Regions from separate parts of the Arhodomonas sp. KWT2 genome, predicted to be linked through region 2. Evidence: riboswitches for the same ligand, from Rfam matches in the RefSeq annotation. Region 2 holds a riboswitch; the other holds the start of a gene.
What was found. A riboswitch is a leader RNA that binds a small molecule or an ion and turns the genes downstream of it on or off. The one in region 2 is predicted to bind thiamine pyrophosphate.
Positions count from the first base shown of each region.

Region 1: another riboswitch for thiamine pyrophosphate. It lies ahead of thiC (phosphomethylpyrimidine synthase ThiC); the one in region 2 lies ahead of ACEZHJ_RS11470 (sodium:solute symporter).

Region 1 covers NZ_JBHFPQ010000050.1:132,667-140,611, forward strand. Annotated here, with positions in the region: gene ACEZHJ_RS15380 (8-oxoguanine deaminase) at 1-697, shown strand, start outside; gene ACEZHJ_RS15385 (GntR family transcriptional regulator) at 786-1,517, shown strand; gene hyi (hydroxypyruvate isomerase) at 1,527-2,309, opposite strand; gene ACEZHJ_RS15395 (hypothetical protein) at 2,378-2,617, opposite strand; TPP riboswitch at 2,768-2,873, shown strand; gene thiC (phosphomethylpyrimidine synthase ThiC) at 2,968-4,848, shown strand; gene ACEZHJ_RS15405 (IclR family transcriptional regulator) at 4,945-5,769, shown strand; gene ACEZHJ_RS15410 (PilZ domain-containing protein) at 5,846-6,223, shown strand; gene ACEZHJ_RS15415 (PAAR domain-containing protein) at 6,748-7,011, shown strand; gene ACEZHJ_RS15420 (hypothetical protein) at 7,011-7,945, shown strand, end outside.
Region 2 covers NZ_JBHFPQ010000046.1:79,089-87,033, reverse strand. Annotated here, with positions in the region: gene ACEZHJ_RS11475 (proline racemase family protein) at 1-848, opposite strand, end outside; gene ACEZHJ_RS11470 (sodium:solute symporter) at 914-2,296, opposite strand; TPP riboswitch at 2,286-2,389, opposite strand; gene rplS (50S ribosomal protein L19) at 2,539-2,919, opposite strand; gene trmD (tRNA (guanosine(37)-N1)-methyltransferase TrmD) at 2,932-3,684, opposite strand; gene rimM (ribosome maturation factor RimM) at 3,687-4,211, opposite strand; gene rpsP (30S ribosomal protein S16) at 4,227-4,487, opposite strand; gene ffh (signal recognition particle protein) at 4,593-5,996, opposite strand; gene ACEZHJ_RS11440 (inner membrane protein YpjD) at 6,140-6,949, shown strand; gene ACEZHJ_RS11435 (HlyC/CorC family transporter) at 6,970-7,945, shown strand, end outside.

The DNA.
Region 1 (7,945 bases), on a different contig from region 2:
GGCCCGGCACTACGGCGTGCACTGCCACACCCACCTCGCCGAGACCCGCGACGAGACGGCCTACTGCCTCGAGCGCTTCGGCCGCACCCCGGTGGAATACGCCGAGGACCTGGGCTGGTGCGGCGAGGACGTCTGGTTCGCCCACATGGTGCACCCGGAAGACGACGAGGTCCGGCGCCTCGGCGCACACCGCTGCGGCGTGGCGCACTGCCCGAGCTCCAACATGCGCCTGGGCTCGGGCGCCGCCCCGGTGCGCGCCCTCCGCCGGGCCGGGGCCCGTGTCGGTCTGGGGGTGGACGGCTCCGCATCGAACGACGGCTCGGACATGCTCGGCGAGGCACGGCAGACGATGCTGCTGCACCGCCTCGTGGACGGTCCCGACGCCATGGGCGCCGTGGAGGCACTGAGCCTCGCCACCCGCGGCGGCGCCGCAGTGCTCGGCCGCAATGACATCGGCCGCCTTGCCCCCGGCATGGCCGCGGATATCGTCGGCTACCGACTCGACACCCTGCCGCTCGCCGGCGGCGCGGTCCACGACCCGCTCGCCGCGCTCGTGTTCTGCCGCCCGCCGCAGGTCGCACTCAGCCTGATCAACGGTCGGCTCCGGGGCCGCGACGGTGCGCTCACGGACGTGGATCTCCCGGCACTGGTTCGCCGGCACAACGACATCGCCCGGCGGATCGCGGCGCACGCGTGAGCGCCGCCACCGTTTGCGAGGCCCGGGGGTAACCGATACATTCGAGCGGTATCCGTAACCCCTAAACATCCCGACGCGGCAGGAGACCATGGCGCAGCAACGCGAGCCACGACCGCTGGAGCAGGCGGGCCTCGAAACGCCCGGACGCGGGCGTCGCGCATCCGACGACGCCATCTACGACGCCATCTACGAGGCGGTGCTGACCCAGCGGCTGCCACCGGGTACACGACTGCCCGAGATCACCCTCGGCGAGCTCTTCGGCGTCAGCCGCTCGGTGGTCCGCAAGGCCCTCTCGCGCCTGACGGCCGACCAGATCATCGTACGCCGCCCCAACCAGATGGCGCTGGTCGCCCACCCGAGCGTCGAGGAGACCCGGCAGATCTTCGACGCCCGGCGGCTGGTCGAGGGCGAGGTGGCCCGCCAGCTCGCCGGCCGCCTCAGCGGCAATGCCCGTGAGCGGCTCGAGCGGATCATCCGCGACGAGCACGCCGCCCACACCGGCGACCGCCAGGAGGACCGGGTCCACCACTCCATGGCCTTCCACCTGTGCCTGGCGGACAACGCGCCTAACGAGGTGCTCGGCCGCATGCTCCGGGAGCTGGTGATCCGCACCTCGATCGTGATCGCGCTGTACAAGGCCCCCGGGATGAGCGCCTGCTACCTCGGTGACGACCACCAGGAGCTGGTGCGCTGCCTGGCCGAGGGCCGCGGCGACGAGGCGGCCACGCTGGTGCGCCAGCACCTCTCCACCCTGGAATCCCGGCTCGCGCTCAGCGACGAGGAGCGCCCGGTGGACCTCGCCGAGATCCTCCGGCGCTGACCCGCCGCCCTACCCCCGGAGGTAGGGCATCAGCCAGCCGAGTCCGGCCGCGGTACCGCTGCGGGGCACGTACTCGGCGCTGACCCAGCCGTCGTAGCCGAGCGCGTCCAGTCGCTCGAACACGAAGGGGTAATGTATCTCCCCGGTGCCCGGCTCGTGGCGGCCCGGGTTGTCCGCGACCTGGACGTGGCCGATGCGGGAGAACGCGGACTCGATATGCCGCACCAGGTCCCCCTCCATCACCTGCATGTGGTAGACGTCGTACTGCAACGCGAGATTGGCGACGCCGGCATCGTCCATCACTCCGAGGGCCTGGTCGGAGCGGCAGAGGAAGAAGCCCGGCACGTCGCGGGTGTTGATCGGCTCGACGAGCAGCTGCACGCCGGCGTCGGCAAGCCTCGGCGCGGCATAGCGCAGGTTGTCGACCAGGCACTCCCGCGCGCACTCCGCAGAGACGTCCCCGGGGAGCCGCCCGGCGAGGCAGTTCACCCGCGGGCACGCCAGCGCGCGAGCGTAGTGGATCGCGGTATCCACGCCGGCCCGGAACTCATCCCGGCGGTCCGGATGGCAGGCGATCCCGCGCTCGCCGGCGGCCCAGTCCCCGGCGGGCAGATTGAACAGCACCTGGCTCAGACCGCTGTCCGCCAGGGCGCCGGCGAGCACCGGCGCCGGATAGTCGTAGGGGAAATGGCACTCGACACCACGGAACCCCGCGGCGGCGGCAGCCTCGAAACGCGCCGGGAATGGGCGCTCCGTGAACAGCATCGACAGATTGGCGGCGAAACGGGGCATGGGAACTCACCGGCGGTCCGCAATGGACCGCCAGTGTAGCGCAGGGTCCCGCCGGACCGGGTAACGGGTCAGGCCGCCTCGCGCAGGCCCTCGCCCGCGGGCACGGGCTCGTGGACGGTCAACAGCGACCGGCGCTGACTCGCAAGCATTACCTCGTAGCCGGTCGCGGGCCGGCGCAGATGCGCCGCCGGATCCGGCCGGCCGCAGCGGCATTCCAGCGACACCGCCGCGCCACGGGGCACCACCTGCCACGCCGCACATGCCGGGCACTCGAGGTGATCCCAGGACTGGTTCGTGACTACGGCCATGACTGCCTCCGCTCGTTCAAAACATGACCGGACGATCACATCGCAACGGGGCGACAGGGGCATTGATCCAGATCAAACCCGCATTTGACCGGCAGACACGCCGGTTCTAGTCTCGGTGACAGTCCCCGGCCGCGCCGGGGACGTTACTGGACGAAGAAGCGGGGGTGCCCGGGTGCGACGACGCATGCCGGGCTGAGAGAGTCCCTTGGAACCTGATCCGGTTCGTACCGGCGCAGGGAGCTTTGCACATCACCGGCCACCGGCCGGCGTCCGCCGTCATCGCGGACGTGCAACCTTCCCTCCCCCCTTTTCGTCGCCTTTTCACTATCTGCGAGCAGAGGCGACACATCATGAACGACACCGATACCGATATCCGCGGCACCGCGGCCGCCCTCGGCGAGGCCGTGACCCGGCCGTTCCCGGGGTCCCGGCGCATCCACGTCAGCGGTCGCCGTGCGGACGTGCGCGTGCCCATGCGCGAGATCGTGCAGGCGGACACGCCCACCCGCAACGGGCCCGAACCCAACCCGCCGCTGGCGGTCTACGACACCTCCGGCCCGTACACCGACCCGGCCGCCGCCATCGACCTGTGCGCGGGTCTGGCACCGCTACGCGCGGACTGGATCGCCGAGCGCGGCGACAGCGAGCGCCTCGACGATCTGAGCTCGCGCTACGGCCGCGAGCGGCGTGCCGACGCCGGCACGACGACCTGGCGCTTCCCCGCGGAACGTACCCCGCGGCGGGCGCGCAGCGGCGCCAACGTCACCCAGATGCACTACGCACGGCGGGGCATCGTCACCCCGGAGATGGAATTCGTCGCCGTGCGCGAGAACCAGCGCCTGGAGGCCAGTCGCGACGATCCCGCCCTGGGCCGCCGCCACCCGGGCGAGCCCCGGGGCGCGAGCCTGCCGGAGACCATCACGCCGGAGTTCGTGCGCGACGAGGTGGCCCGGGGCCGGGCCATCATCCCGGCGAACATCAACCACCCGGAGAGCGAGCCCATGATCATCGGCCGCAACTTCAGGGTGAAGGTCAACGCCAACATGGGCAACTCGGCGGTGACCTCCTCCATCGGCGAGGAGGTGGAGAAGATGGTCTGGGCCACCCGCTGGGGGGCGGACACGATCATGGACCTGTCCACCGGCCGGGACATCCACGAGACGCGGGAGTGGGTGATCCGCAACTCGCCGGTGCCTGTCGGCACGGTACCCATCTACCAGGCCCTGGAGAAGGTCGACGGCGAGGCCGAGGCCCTGACCTGGGAGATCTTCCGGGACACCCTCATCGAGCAGGCCGAGCAGGGCGTGGACTACTTCACCATCCACGCCGGCGTGCGCCTGCCCTTCGTCCCCCTGACCGTGGACCGGCTCACGGGCATCGTCTCCCGCGGCGGCTCGATCATGGCCAAGTGGTGCCTGGCCCACCACCGGGAGTCCTTCCTCTACGAACGCTTCGAGGAGATCTGCGAGATCATGAAGGCCTACGACGTGGCCTTCTCACTGGGCGACGGCCTGCGCCCCGGCTCCATCGCCGACGCCAACGACGACGCCCAGATGGCGGAGCTGCGCACCCTGGGCGAGCTCACCGACGTCGCCTGGCGCCACGATGCCCAGGTGATGATCGAGGGTCCGGGTCACGTGCCGCTGCACCGCATCCGCGAGAACATGGGCGAGCAGCTGCGCCACTGCCACGAGGCGCCGTTCTACACCCTGGGGCCGCTGGCCACGGACATTGCCCCCGGCTACGACCACATCACCTCCGCGCTCGGGGCGGCCAACATCGCCTGGGAAGGCACCGCGATGCTCTGCTACGTCACCCCCAAGGAGCACCTGGGGCTGCCGGACAAGCACGACGTCCGCGAGGGCATCGTCACCTACCGCATCGCCGCCCATGCCGCGGACCTCGCCAAGGGCCATCCGGCGGCACAGATCCGCGACAACGCCCTGTCCAAGGCACGGTTCGAGTTCCGCTGGGACGACCAGTTCAACCTCGGGCTGGATCCGGAGCGCGCCCGGGAGTTCCATGACGCCACCCTGCCCAAGCAGGCGCACAAGGTCGCCCACTTCTGCTCCATGTGCGGGCCGAAGTTCTGCTCCATGGCCATCTCCCAGGAGGTCCAGGCGTTCGCCCGCGAGCGCGGCCTGGACGCCGACAGCGCCCTGGAGACGGGGCTCGCCGAGAAGGCGCAGACCTTCCGCGAACAGGGCGGCGCGATCTACCATCGCCGCTGACCGCTGTGCGGCCGCCCCCGCCGGGGCGGCCGCCGCCTCCCACACCGCCATCCCGATGGCATACAATTGTGGAAAATCCTTCCACGGGGAACGACGTTGGCGGAACGACAAACACGATCCACCGGCCGGCCACGCACCAGCGGGCGAAGCGCCGCACAGAGCCAGTCCCTGACCCGCGGCCTGAGCATCCTCGAAGCCCTCTCCGGCGCCGGCCACGGGCTGACGCTCTCCGAGGTCTCGCAGATGGCCGGGCTGGCGCCCTCCACCACCCACCGCCTGCTCCACACCCTGGAGCAGATGCAGTTCGTCCAGCAGGACGAGGAGCTCGGGCTGTGGCACGTGGGCGTGCGCGCCTTCATCGTCGGCAACGGCTTCATCAGCGCCCGCGACTACGTCGCCGTCGCCCGCCCGTACCTCCACCGGCTCATGGAGGAGACCGGCGAGACCGCCAACCTCGCCGTGCAGGACGAGGGCTACGCCGTGTTCCTCGCCCAGGTCGAGTCCCAGGAGATGATGCGCATGATCGTCAGGCTCGGCAGCCGCGCACCGCTGCATGCCTCCGGCGTGGGCAAGGCGCTGCTCGCCGGCATGACCGAGGCGGAGGTGGAGCGTATCCTCCAGCGCCGGGGGCTCTCGCGGGTCACCGAGAACACCCTGGACACCCCGGCGCGGCTGCACGCCAACCTCGCCGAGATCCGCGAGCGCGGCTACGCCTGCGACTACGAGGAACACGCCATCGGCCTGCGCTGCGTCGCCGCGACCCTGCACGACGAGACCGGCGCGGCACTCGCGGCAATCTCGGTCTCCGGCCCGAGGGCGCGGATCACCGACAGCCTCATGCACGAGCTCGGCGCGGCGGTCTCGCGCACCGCCCGTGAGATCACCGCCCGCCTGGGCGGCCATGCCCCGGACGGCCCGTGAACCGCCGCCGGGACTGTGCGCGACGTCCGGGAAGGACTACGCTGGCGGCAGGCAGCCGGAACACGGAGAGGGGAGCATGAGCGACAGCGACGAGCGCCGGCGCTTCAGCCGCATCGACATGGATCAGCCGGCCCGGCTCGAGGCGGACGGCGCCGGCATCCCCGTGCGGGTGATCGACATCAGCCTGCACGGCGCCCTGGTCCGACCCGAGGCCGAGGCGGCCATCGCGGATACCCCCGCCACCCTCACGATCCCCCTCGGCGACGAGGTGGTCATCCGCATGCACGTCACGCCCATGCACCGTGAGGCGGGCTTCGTCGGCCTGCGCTGCGACGACCTGCCGGTAGAGAGCGCCGGCCACCTCCGCCGCCTGGTGGAGCTCAACCTCGGCGACCCCGAGCTGCTGGAGCGCGAGCTGGAGGCCCTCGCCGGGCTCGGCGACCGCACGGACTGAGCCTGCCGTCATCCGGCCCTCACAGCACGCCGCACGACACGGCCCCCGAGACCACGATGGGAGCGCTGCACGAACGGCGTACCCGGGGGATATCACGCACCGCCGCAAGGCCCCGATTCCGCCGTGTCACCACCCGCTGAAGTCAGCCACCACGCTTCCCACGCTCGACCGCGACCGACGTCTCAGTGACCGCCGCCCGCCGTTGACATCCCTTCTCTTTTAGGCCTAGATAGCGGCGAACGCCGGTCGGAGATACCCACCGGCCGCATGCCCGCCAGGGAGGCGGGCAAAAACCCTCTGTCATTGACCTGGAGACCACGGAAGGTGCTCATGACAGGCATCGCCTTTGCATCGCCGTACCGCGCGTCCCCCCTACGCGTACAGGCCGGCACGTCCTCACCGGGGACCTCCCCGTCCACTGCCTCCGCCATCGCCGGTCGTGCGACCGCTCCCTCCGGCCGGCCGTCATCGCCCCCGGCCGCGGACACGCCGACAGCACGCGCACGTCGCGGGGAACGGCACCGATGAGGCCGGTCATCCTGATGGGAGACCGCACCTCCCACGGCGGCATCGTGCTGGAGGGCGCGGACAGCACTTTCGTTCGGGAACGTCGGGTCGCGCGGGTCGGCGACCGCGTGAGCTGCCCCAGGGACGGCCACACCCCGTCGGTGATCGTGACCGGCGACCCCACGGCCCTCGTCGACGGCCGCCCCCTCGCCAGAGAGGGCGACAAGTGCGCCTGCGGCGCGACGCTCATCGCCTCCGTCGCAGACACGGGGACGCTCTGATGTCCGGGTACCGGCGCCCCTCCATCTACGACCGCCTGCAGAAGAGAACGGCGGCCCGGCAGGACAAGGCGCCGCCGGCACCGCGGCACTTCGACACCCAGTCCATGGCCGTGGCACACGCCTGGCTGCTGGGCGGTTTTGGCGATACCGATGAACTGGTGCCCGGGATGCCGGCCCCGGCCGGCTGTGACTACACGTTCGACGAGCGCGTGCGCAACGCCGCCGACGAGTTCATGGGCGTGTACCGAATCGGGACCGGCCGTCCGGCCGAGCTCGCCCCCGGCGCAAGGGCCCGGCAGCTCCTCGAATACGCCCTGCCCGGACTCCTCGCGCGGGGGGACCGTCAGGCATGGGGGGAAGGCCAGATCGTGCTGCAGCACCCCGCCGGCACCGATCCGCAGGCATGGCTGGATACCGTGCTCGCGCTCTGGCCGGCCCGACTGCAGCCCAGGCACGGGATGCACGTCACCGCCCTGACCTTCGATCAGTGGTTGCGTGAGACCCTCGCCGCCTCCGAGGGAACGATCGAGTGCTATCAGTTCATCGCCGTCACACCGCTCGGACTCCGCCCCATCCGGACGGGCCACCCGAACGGCGAGGCCCTCGCGTCACTGTGGCTGAGGCGGCCGACGAAGGAGCACGCTCCCGGCGCGAACACACCGCATACCGCGCACTGCCGGCTCTCCCTGCCCGGGCGCCACGAACACCCCCCAAGACACCTGACACGGCGGGACGACCCCGCCCTGCTTGAACGCGCCGTCGCCACGGCCATCCCGCAGGACGACGCCCGACAGGCCATCGGCGCACTGGTCTGGGCCGGCGTCACCGGCGGCAACCGGCTCGATCAGCTCACGGCACTGCTGCAGCGCGATTTCCCCCATCTGCACTGGGATACCGACGTGTGGTCCCTACAGGGCCTGTGCGGATCGATGGA
Region 2 (7,945 bases):
CGGAACGTCCGCGTCTGTCCCGGCTCGATCAGCCCGCGGGCGTGGGCGAGCGCGAGCCGCGCGGTGACGCCGGAGCCGGTGGGGCTGCGATCCACCTGCCCGCCGCCGAAGATGCACACGTTGTGGCTCGGTGCCTCGCTGCTCGGCGGGACGTCGTCGGTGAGAATGGTGCCGTAGATGAAACCGAGGTCGTCGGCGTCCGGATGGCTCACGCTGAGCTGCTCGCGGGCCGCAGCGGTCATGGCGCGGGCGGCGTGGAGCAGCTGCTCGTAGGGGGTGGCGAAGAGATCGAGCCCCAGCCGCGAGGCGGGCACGATCACGTAGAACGCCCCGCCATAGGCGACGTCCACGGCGATACGGCCGTACTCCGGCACGGTCACGTCGGCGTCCAGGTGGCTGGCGAAGGCCGGCACGCTGTCGAAGCTCACGTCCCCCGGGGCACCATCGGCGTCCGCGTGCACATGCACGGTGACCGGCCCGCAGGGGCACTCCAGCACGAAGTCGGCGCCGTCCGGACCCAGGGTCACCAGCCCCTGGTCCACCGCATACCGACCCAGGGCGATGGTGGCGTGCCCGCACATGGTGCTATAGCCCTCGTTGTGGGTGAACAGCACCGCCATGGCGGCATCCGGATGGCTCGCCCGCGTCGGCCACACGCCGTACATGTCGGCATGCCCGCGGGGCTCCAGCATCAGGCGCCGGCGCACGTGGTCGTGGTGATCCATCGCGTCGCGCCGGCGATCGAGCAGGGTCTCGCCGGCCAGCTCGGGCAACCCGCCCGTGAAGATACGCACCGGCTCGCCCGCCGTGTGCATGTCCACCACCGTGTAGGCCGTCTTCTCCGCCATGGGCACTCCCCCGTCGAAAAAACCGCCATTCTAACCGCCGCCCGGAAAGGCGGCCACGGAACCATTCAGGCCCGGGCGACGGCCTCGCGTCCGGGCACGAGCAGTGCCACCAGCAGGCAGACCGCCGTAGAGGCGATCATCGCCCCGGCGAAAGGCCCCAGGGTCGGCGCCCCACCGGGGAACGAGGCCGCATGGAGGCCGGCGACGGGACCGCCACCCTGCCACCAGCCCGGCACAATGGAACCCGCGAGACCGGCGGCGGTGCCGGCCACCGCGGCGGCCGGCGTGGTCCGCCGCCACAGTCCCATGAGCACCGGCACCACCGTGGTCGCGCACAGCAGGTCGGCGATGAGGAACAGTCGCAGCACGGACAGGCCCTGCAACGCGACGGCCACCACCGGCACCATCAGCACCACGGTCACCCAGCGGGCCGCACCGAGCGACAGGCCGCGGGCCTCGGTGACCGCCAGCGAGGCGATGCCGTTCTGCAGCGTGTCCACGGACGACGCCACCAGCGTGACCGCCAGGACCAGCGCCGGCAGGGTCACCCATGCGGGGGCGGCATTGAGCAGCGCGAAGAAAGGGATCGGCGGATCGCCGAGGGACAGTCCGGTCATCGCCGCGACGATGCCCAGGGCACCGATCACCGCGACCACCACGACGGTGGTGCCGGCCCCGAGGAGCGCCCCGCGCCCGAGCACACGCGCGTCCCGAGCGGCCCAGACCCGCTGCCAGTAGCCCTGGTGGAAGAGGTTGGCGGCGGTCACCGCGAGCACCAGCGCCAGTGCCACCGCCAGGCCGTCCGCCAGCGGCACCGAGGGCATCGCCGACGCCGCCGGCGGCCGTCCCGTCCCGCCCAGGGCGACACCGGTCACCAGGGCCAATAAGGCAAGCAGCAGCCAGGCCTGCCAGCGGTCCGTCTCCAGGCTCGCGCGCAGTCCGCCGGCGGCGGTGTAGGCGAGGGTCGCCACCGCCACGGCTACCACGACCACGCCGCCGTCCAGATCCGACAGCAGCGCGGTGATCGCGCCGATGGCGGTGAGTTCCGCGGCGAGGAAGCACAGCATGTAGAGCACGGAGATCAGCGCCACCCAGCGCCGCACCGCCGTCCCGTAACAGGCCTCCGCGAAGTCGCCGATGCTGCGCCCCTGGGGCACCCGGGACCGGATCGCCGGGCCGCAGAGCGCGAAGACCAGGAACGGCAGCGCGGCACCGACGGCATAGCCGGCGAGGGCCACCGGCCCCACGAAGGCGCCCACCTCCGGCGGGGCGAAAAGGATCCATGCCCCCATGCCGGAGGCGAGGAAGGACAGGCCCAGCACGGTCGCGCCCTGGCTGTTGCGGGCGGTGACGTAGTCGTCCAGCCCGGCCGAGGTGGCACGGGCACGCAGGCCGATCCAGGTAAAGGCGATGAGGGCCACGCCGAGCGTGGCAAGGGTCAGGTACATGTCGCGCTACCTCCGCCGGTATGATCCGGATCAGGTTCCAGGGTCTGCGCGGCGCGCACTCTCAGTCCGTGACGGACTCCCCTGGCGACGGTCGGATTGTGGTGAGTCGGTGATTCTCGCGCGCAGCCGCGCCGATGGCAAATCCGGCGGTGCCACGAAAAAGGCCACCGGCACGGGGTGCCGATGGCCTTCGTCACGCTCGCGCGCCCCCCGGCGCGGGGGACACGGACGGGCGTTGCGCCTCAGGCGCCCTGCTTCGCACCCTTGGTGCGGATCTTCTCCTTGATGCGGGCGGCCTTGCCCTGACGATCGCGGAGATAGTAGAGCTTGGCGCGGCGCACGTCGCCCTTGCGCTTGACCTTGATGCTCTCGATCACCGGGCTGTGCAGCGGGAAGACGCGCTCGACGCCCTCGCCGTGGGAGGTCTTGCGCACGGTGAACGCGGAGTTCACGCCGCGGTTGCGCTTGGCGATGACCACGCCCTCGAAGGGCTGCACACGCTCGCGGTTGCCCTCCTTGACCCAGACGTTCACCAGCACGGTGTCACCGGGTGCGAACGCGTCGAGGCTGCGCCCGGACTTTTCGATCTGTTCCCGCTCAAGCTCTTTGATGATGTTGCTCATGACCACAAACCCCTAGCGTTCCGAGTCCCCTCGGTACTCCTCGATGAATTCTTCCAGTAGCGCCTGCGCGTCGCCGTCCAGCTCCCGCCCGGACAGCAGCTCAGGGCGCCGCAGCCAAGTCCGTCCCAACGCCTGCTTGCGCCGCCAGCGCGCCACCGCCTGGTGATCGCCGCCGAGCAGCACCGCCGGCACGTCGCGCCCGTCGATGGACTCCGGACGCGTATAGTGCGGGCAGTCCAGCAATCCCGCCGTGAAGGAATCCTCCTCGGCGGAATCCACATGCCCGAGCACCCCGGGCACCAGCCGGCTCACCGCATCGATGAGCATCATCGCCGGCAGCTCGCCGCCACTGACCACGAAATCCCCGACCGAGATCTCGCGATCCACCTCCGCGGCGATCAGGCGCTCGTCCACACCCTCGTAGCGGCCGCACAGCAGAATGAGCCGCGGCAGCCGCGCCAGCTCGCTCACCGTCGCCTGGTCCAGCGGCCGGCCCTGAGGGCTGAGATAGACCACCGTCGCCGGCGTCGGCACCGCCGAACGCGCCGCGTGTATCGCGTCGCGCAACGGCTGGACCTTCATGACCATGCCGGGACCGCCGCCGTAGGGCCGGTCGTCCACCGTGCGGTGGCGGTCCGTCGTGTAGTCCCGCGGGTCCTGCGGGGCGATCTCGATCAGCCCGCGCTCCACCGCGCGCCGGGTCACCCCGGATTCCGTGATCGCCCGGAGCATCTCCGGGAAGATCGTGACGACATCGAAGCGCACCGTCAGTCTTCCGGGTCCCAGTCGACCTCCAGGCGCCCCGCGCCGAGATCGACGTCGAGGACGAAGACGTCGACGACGAACGGGATCAGCCGCTCGCGCTCGCCGGCCACGACCATCACGTCGTTCGCCCCGGTCTCCATCAGCCGCCTGACACGGCCGAGGACCACGCCCTCGCGGTTGACGACCTCGAGCCCGACGAGGTCGTGCCAGTAGTACTCACCCTCTTCCGCCGGCGGCAGCGCCGAGCGGGGCACGGCGATCTGTCGCCCGATGAGCGCCCGCGCCGCATCGCGGTCTTCGACGCCCTCCAGATGCGCGATCAGGCCCTTGCCCTGTTGCCGGCCCGAACGCAGCTTCAGAGTACGCGCGGCGCCGGCATCGTCGAGCAGCTGCCACTCGGTGAAGCCGAGGATGTTATCCATCGGCCGGGTCCAGGAATACACCTTGACCCAGCCCTGCACACCGTGAACGCCCACGATCTCGCCCAGCACCACGGGCGGGTCATCCTGCGCGCCACGCTGCACCAGCCGCCTCCCGGGTCGTTACGCCTCCGCGGCCGCGCCCTTGCGCGCCTTGCGGATCAGCCCCTCGGCACTCTCGGTCGGACGGGCGCCACGCTCGAGCCAGTGGTCGACACGCTCGAGCTCGAGCTTGAGCGAGACTTCCTGACCGGTCGCGACCGGGTTATAGAACCCGAGGCGCTCGATGAACCGACCGTCCCGCGGGTTGCGGCTGTCGGTAACGATCAGGTGGTAGAAGGGCCGCTTCTTCGCGCCAGTGCGAGCTAGACGAATGGTTACCATCGTGTTCGTTAATCCCCTGTGATCGGCAAACAGAACTGGGCTACCGATGTAAAACGCGCAAGTCTACTTGAAACCGCGCCGATGTAAAACCGCCCCGACGGGGCATCACCGCAGGAAACCGGACGGGCCGCCGGGCGGCATGCCGCCGCCCCCCGGTGGAAAGCCGCCGCCTCCGCCGCCGCCGAACTGGCGCATCATCTTCTGCATCCCGCCCTTCTTCATCTGCTTCATCATCTTCTGCATCTGCTTGTGCTGCTTGAGCAGGCGGTTGACGTCCTGCACCTGCAGCCCGCTGCCGCGAGCGATGCGGCGCTTGCGCGAGCCGCTGATGATGTCGGGGCGGCGCCGCTCGCGCGGGGTCATGGAGTCGATGATCGCGATCTGGCGACGGATCTGCTTCTCACCGACCTGGTCCTGCATCTGCTCGGTGAGCTTGCCCATGCCGGGGAGCTTGTCCATCAACCCGCCCATGCCGCCCATCTTGTTGATCTGCTGCATCTGCTTGCGCAGGTCGTCGAGATCGAAGCCCTTGCCCTTCTTGAGCTTGGAAGCCATCTTCTCGGCTTCGCTCTTGTCCACCGAGCGCTCGACCTCCTCGACGAGGCTGAGCACGTCGCCCATGCCGAGGATGCGGGAGGCCACCCGGTCCGGGTGGAAGGGCTCGAGGGCGTCGGTCTTCTCGCCGACACCGAGGAACTTGATGGGCTTGCCGGTGATGTAGCGGATCGACAGCGCCGCACCGCCGCGGGCGTCGCCGTCGGTCTTGGTGAGGACCACACCGGTGAGGGGCAGCGCCTCGTCGAACGCCTTGGCGGTGTTGACGGCGTCCTGGCCGGTCATGCTGTCGACGACGAACAGCGTCTCCACCGGATCGAGGGCGCCGTGCACGCGCTTGACCTCGTCCATCATCGTCTCGTCGACGTGCAGCCGGCCGGCGGTGTCGACCAGCAGGACGTCGTAGTACTCGCGCCGGGCACGGTCCACGGCCGCCTCGGCCGCGGTCACCGGGTCGTCGCTGGTCTGGGTGGGCTGGAAATCCACGCCCACCTCGCCGGCGAGGCGCTCGAGCTGATCGATGGCGGCGGGACGGTAGACGTCCAGGGATACGGTGAGGACCTTCTTTTTCTCACGCTCGGCGAGCCAGCGCCCGAGCTTGGCGATACTGGTGGTCTTGCCGGAGCCCTGCAGCCCCGCCACCAGGACCACTGCGGGCGGGCGGGTGGCCAGGTCCAGGCCGGTGTTCTCCTCGCCCATCACGCGCACGAGCTCGTCGCGCACGATCTTCACGAAGGCCTGCCCCGGCGAGAGGCTCTTCATCACCTCCGAGCCGAGGGCACGCTCACGGACGTCGTTGACGAAGGACTTGACCACCGGCAGCGCGACATCCGCCTCGAGCAGCGCCATGCGCACCTCGCGGAGGGTGTCGCGGATGTTGTCCTCCGTTAACCGCCCCTGGCCGCGCAGGCGCTTGCTGATGCCCTCGAGCCGTTCGCTGAGACTGCTGAACATGGCGCGCTCCAATGGATATTCGTCGACAGCCCGTTAGTATAACGGTCGGGGCGATGCCGGGGCGAGGACCGTGTCCGGGACTCGAAGCCCGGAGCAAGGTGTGCGATGATCGACGCCAACTCAAGGAGCGCACACCGGCGCGAATGATTCACCCCTTACTGACTATCACCGTCATCGCCCTCTACCTGGCGGCCACCGTGGTCCTCGTGCTGCGCCTCACACGGCGGCTCCCGGCCCGCGAAGGCACCCGCCAGGCCGCTATCGCGCTCGCAGTGGCCGGCGTGGCCCTGCACGCCGTCATCCTCAGCCAGACCATCTGGCAGAGCAACGGCCTGGATCTGCGGCTGTTCAACGCCGGGGCGCTGATCGGCTGGGTGATGGCGGCGCTGCTGGTGCTCGCCGCCGTGCGCGAGCCGGTGGAGAGCCTCGGCGTGCTCGTCTTCCCGGTCAGCGCCGCCGCGGTGCTGACGCAGTACTTCTTCGGCGTGGCCCATACGACCAACCCGGTGGGCTTCGCCGGGGTCGACAGCCACGTGCTGCTCTCGGTGATCGCCTACAGCGTACTCGGGATCGCCGCCGCCCAGTCCGTGGTGCTGGCGGTCCAGGAGCACCAGCTCCGTAACCGCCACCCCGGCGGTTTCCTGCGGCTGCTCCCCGCCCTGCAGGACATGGACGCGCTGCTGTTCACCATGCTCCGCGTGGGCTTCGTGCTGCTCACGGCATCGCTCGCCACCGGCTGGTTCTTCGTCCAGGACCTCTTCGCCCAGCACCTGGTGCACAAGACCGTGCTCACCATGCTCGCCTGGGCCCTGTTCGCGATGCTGCTGCTGGGGCGCTGGCACTACGGCTGGCGCGGACAGGTGGCCGCACGCTGGAGCATCGGCGCCTTCCTCGTGCTCGCGCTCGGCTATTTCGGCTCCAAGATCATGCTGGAACTGGTGCTCGGCGCCTGATCGTGCGCTGAGGAGGCGCCGTGGAACACATTCCGCTATCCGGGCTGATCATCGCGCTGATCGTCTCGCTGGTGCTCTCCGGGTGCTTCTCCGGCTCGGAGACGGCGCTGATGACCGTCAACCGCTACCGCCTGCGCCACCTCGCCGACGAGGGGCGGCGCGGCCCGCGCATTGCACAGCGGCTGCTGGAGCGCCCCGACCGGCTGATCGGCGTCATCCTGATCGGGAACAACCTGGTGAACATCCTCGCCGCGCAGATCGCCACCGTGATCGCGCTGCGCCTCGGCGGCGAGAGCGCCATCGCCGTGGCCACGGGGCTGCTGACGCTGACCATCCTGATCTTCTCCGAGGTCACCCCGAAGACCCTCGCCGCGCTCCACCCGGAGCGCGTGGCCTTCCCGGCCGCCTTCGCGCTGTCTCCGCTGCTGCGCCTGCTCTACCCGCTGGTATGGCTGATCAACCTCATCGCCAACGGCATGCTCCGGGCCGTGGGCGTGCGCATCGAGAAGGACGCCAGCGCCGCGGTCAGCCGGGAGGAGCTGCGCACCGTGGTCAACGAGGCCGGCGCGATGATCCCGCGCACCCACCAGCGCATGCTCACCAATATCCTCGACCTGGAGCAGGCTACCGTCGAGGACATCATGATCCCGCGTAACGAGATCATGGGTATCGACCTGGAGGACGACTGGGACGCGATCCTGGAGCTACTCGCCAATACCGAGTACACGCGCATGCCGGTCTACCGCGGTGCGGTCGACGAGATCGAGGGGGTGCTTCACGTCCGCCGGGTGCTCTCGAGCCTGCTCACCGGCCGGCTCACCCGCGAGGAGCTGATCGCCGGCATGAACGAGCCCTACTTCGTGCCGGAGGCCACCCCGCTGCACGTGCAGCTGCTCAACTTCCAGAACCGGCGCCGGCGCATCGCCCTGGTGGTGGACGAGTACGGCGACATCATGGGGCTGATCACCCTGGAGGACCTGCTCGAGGAGATCGTCG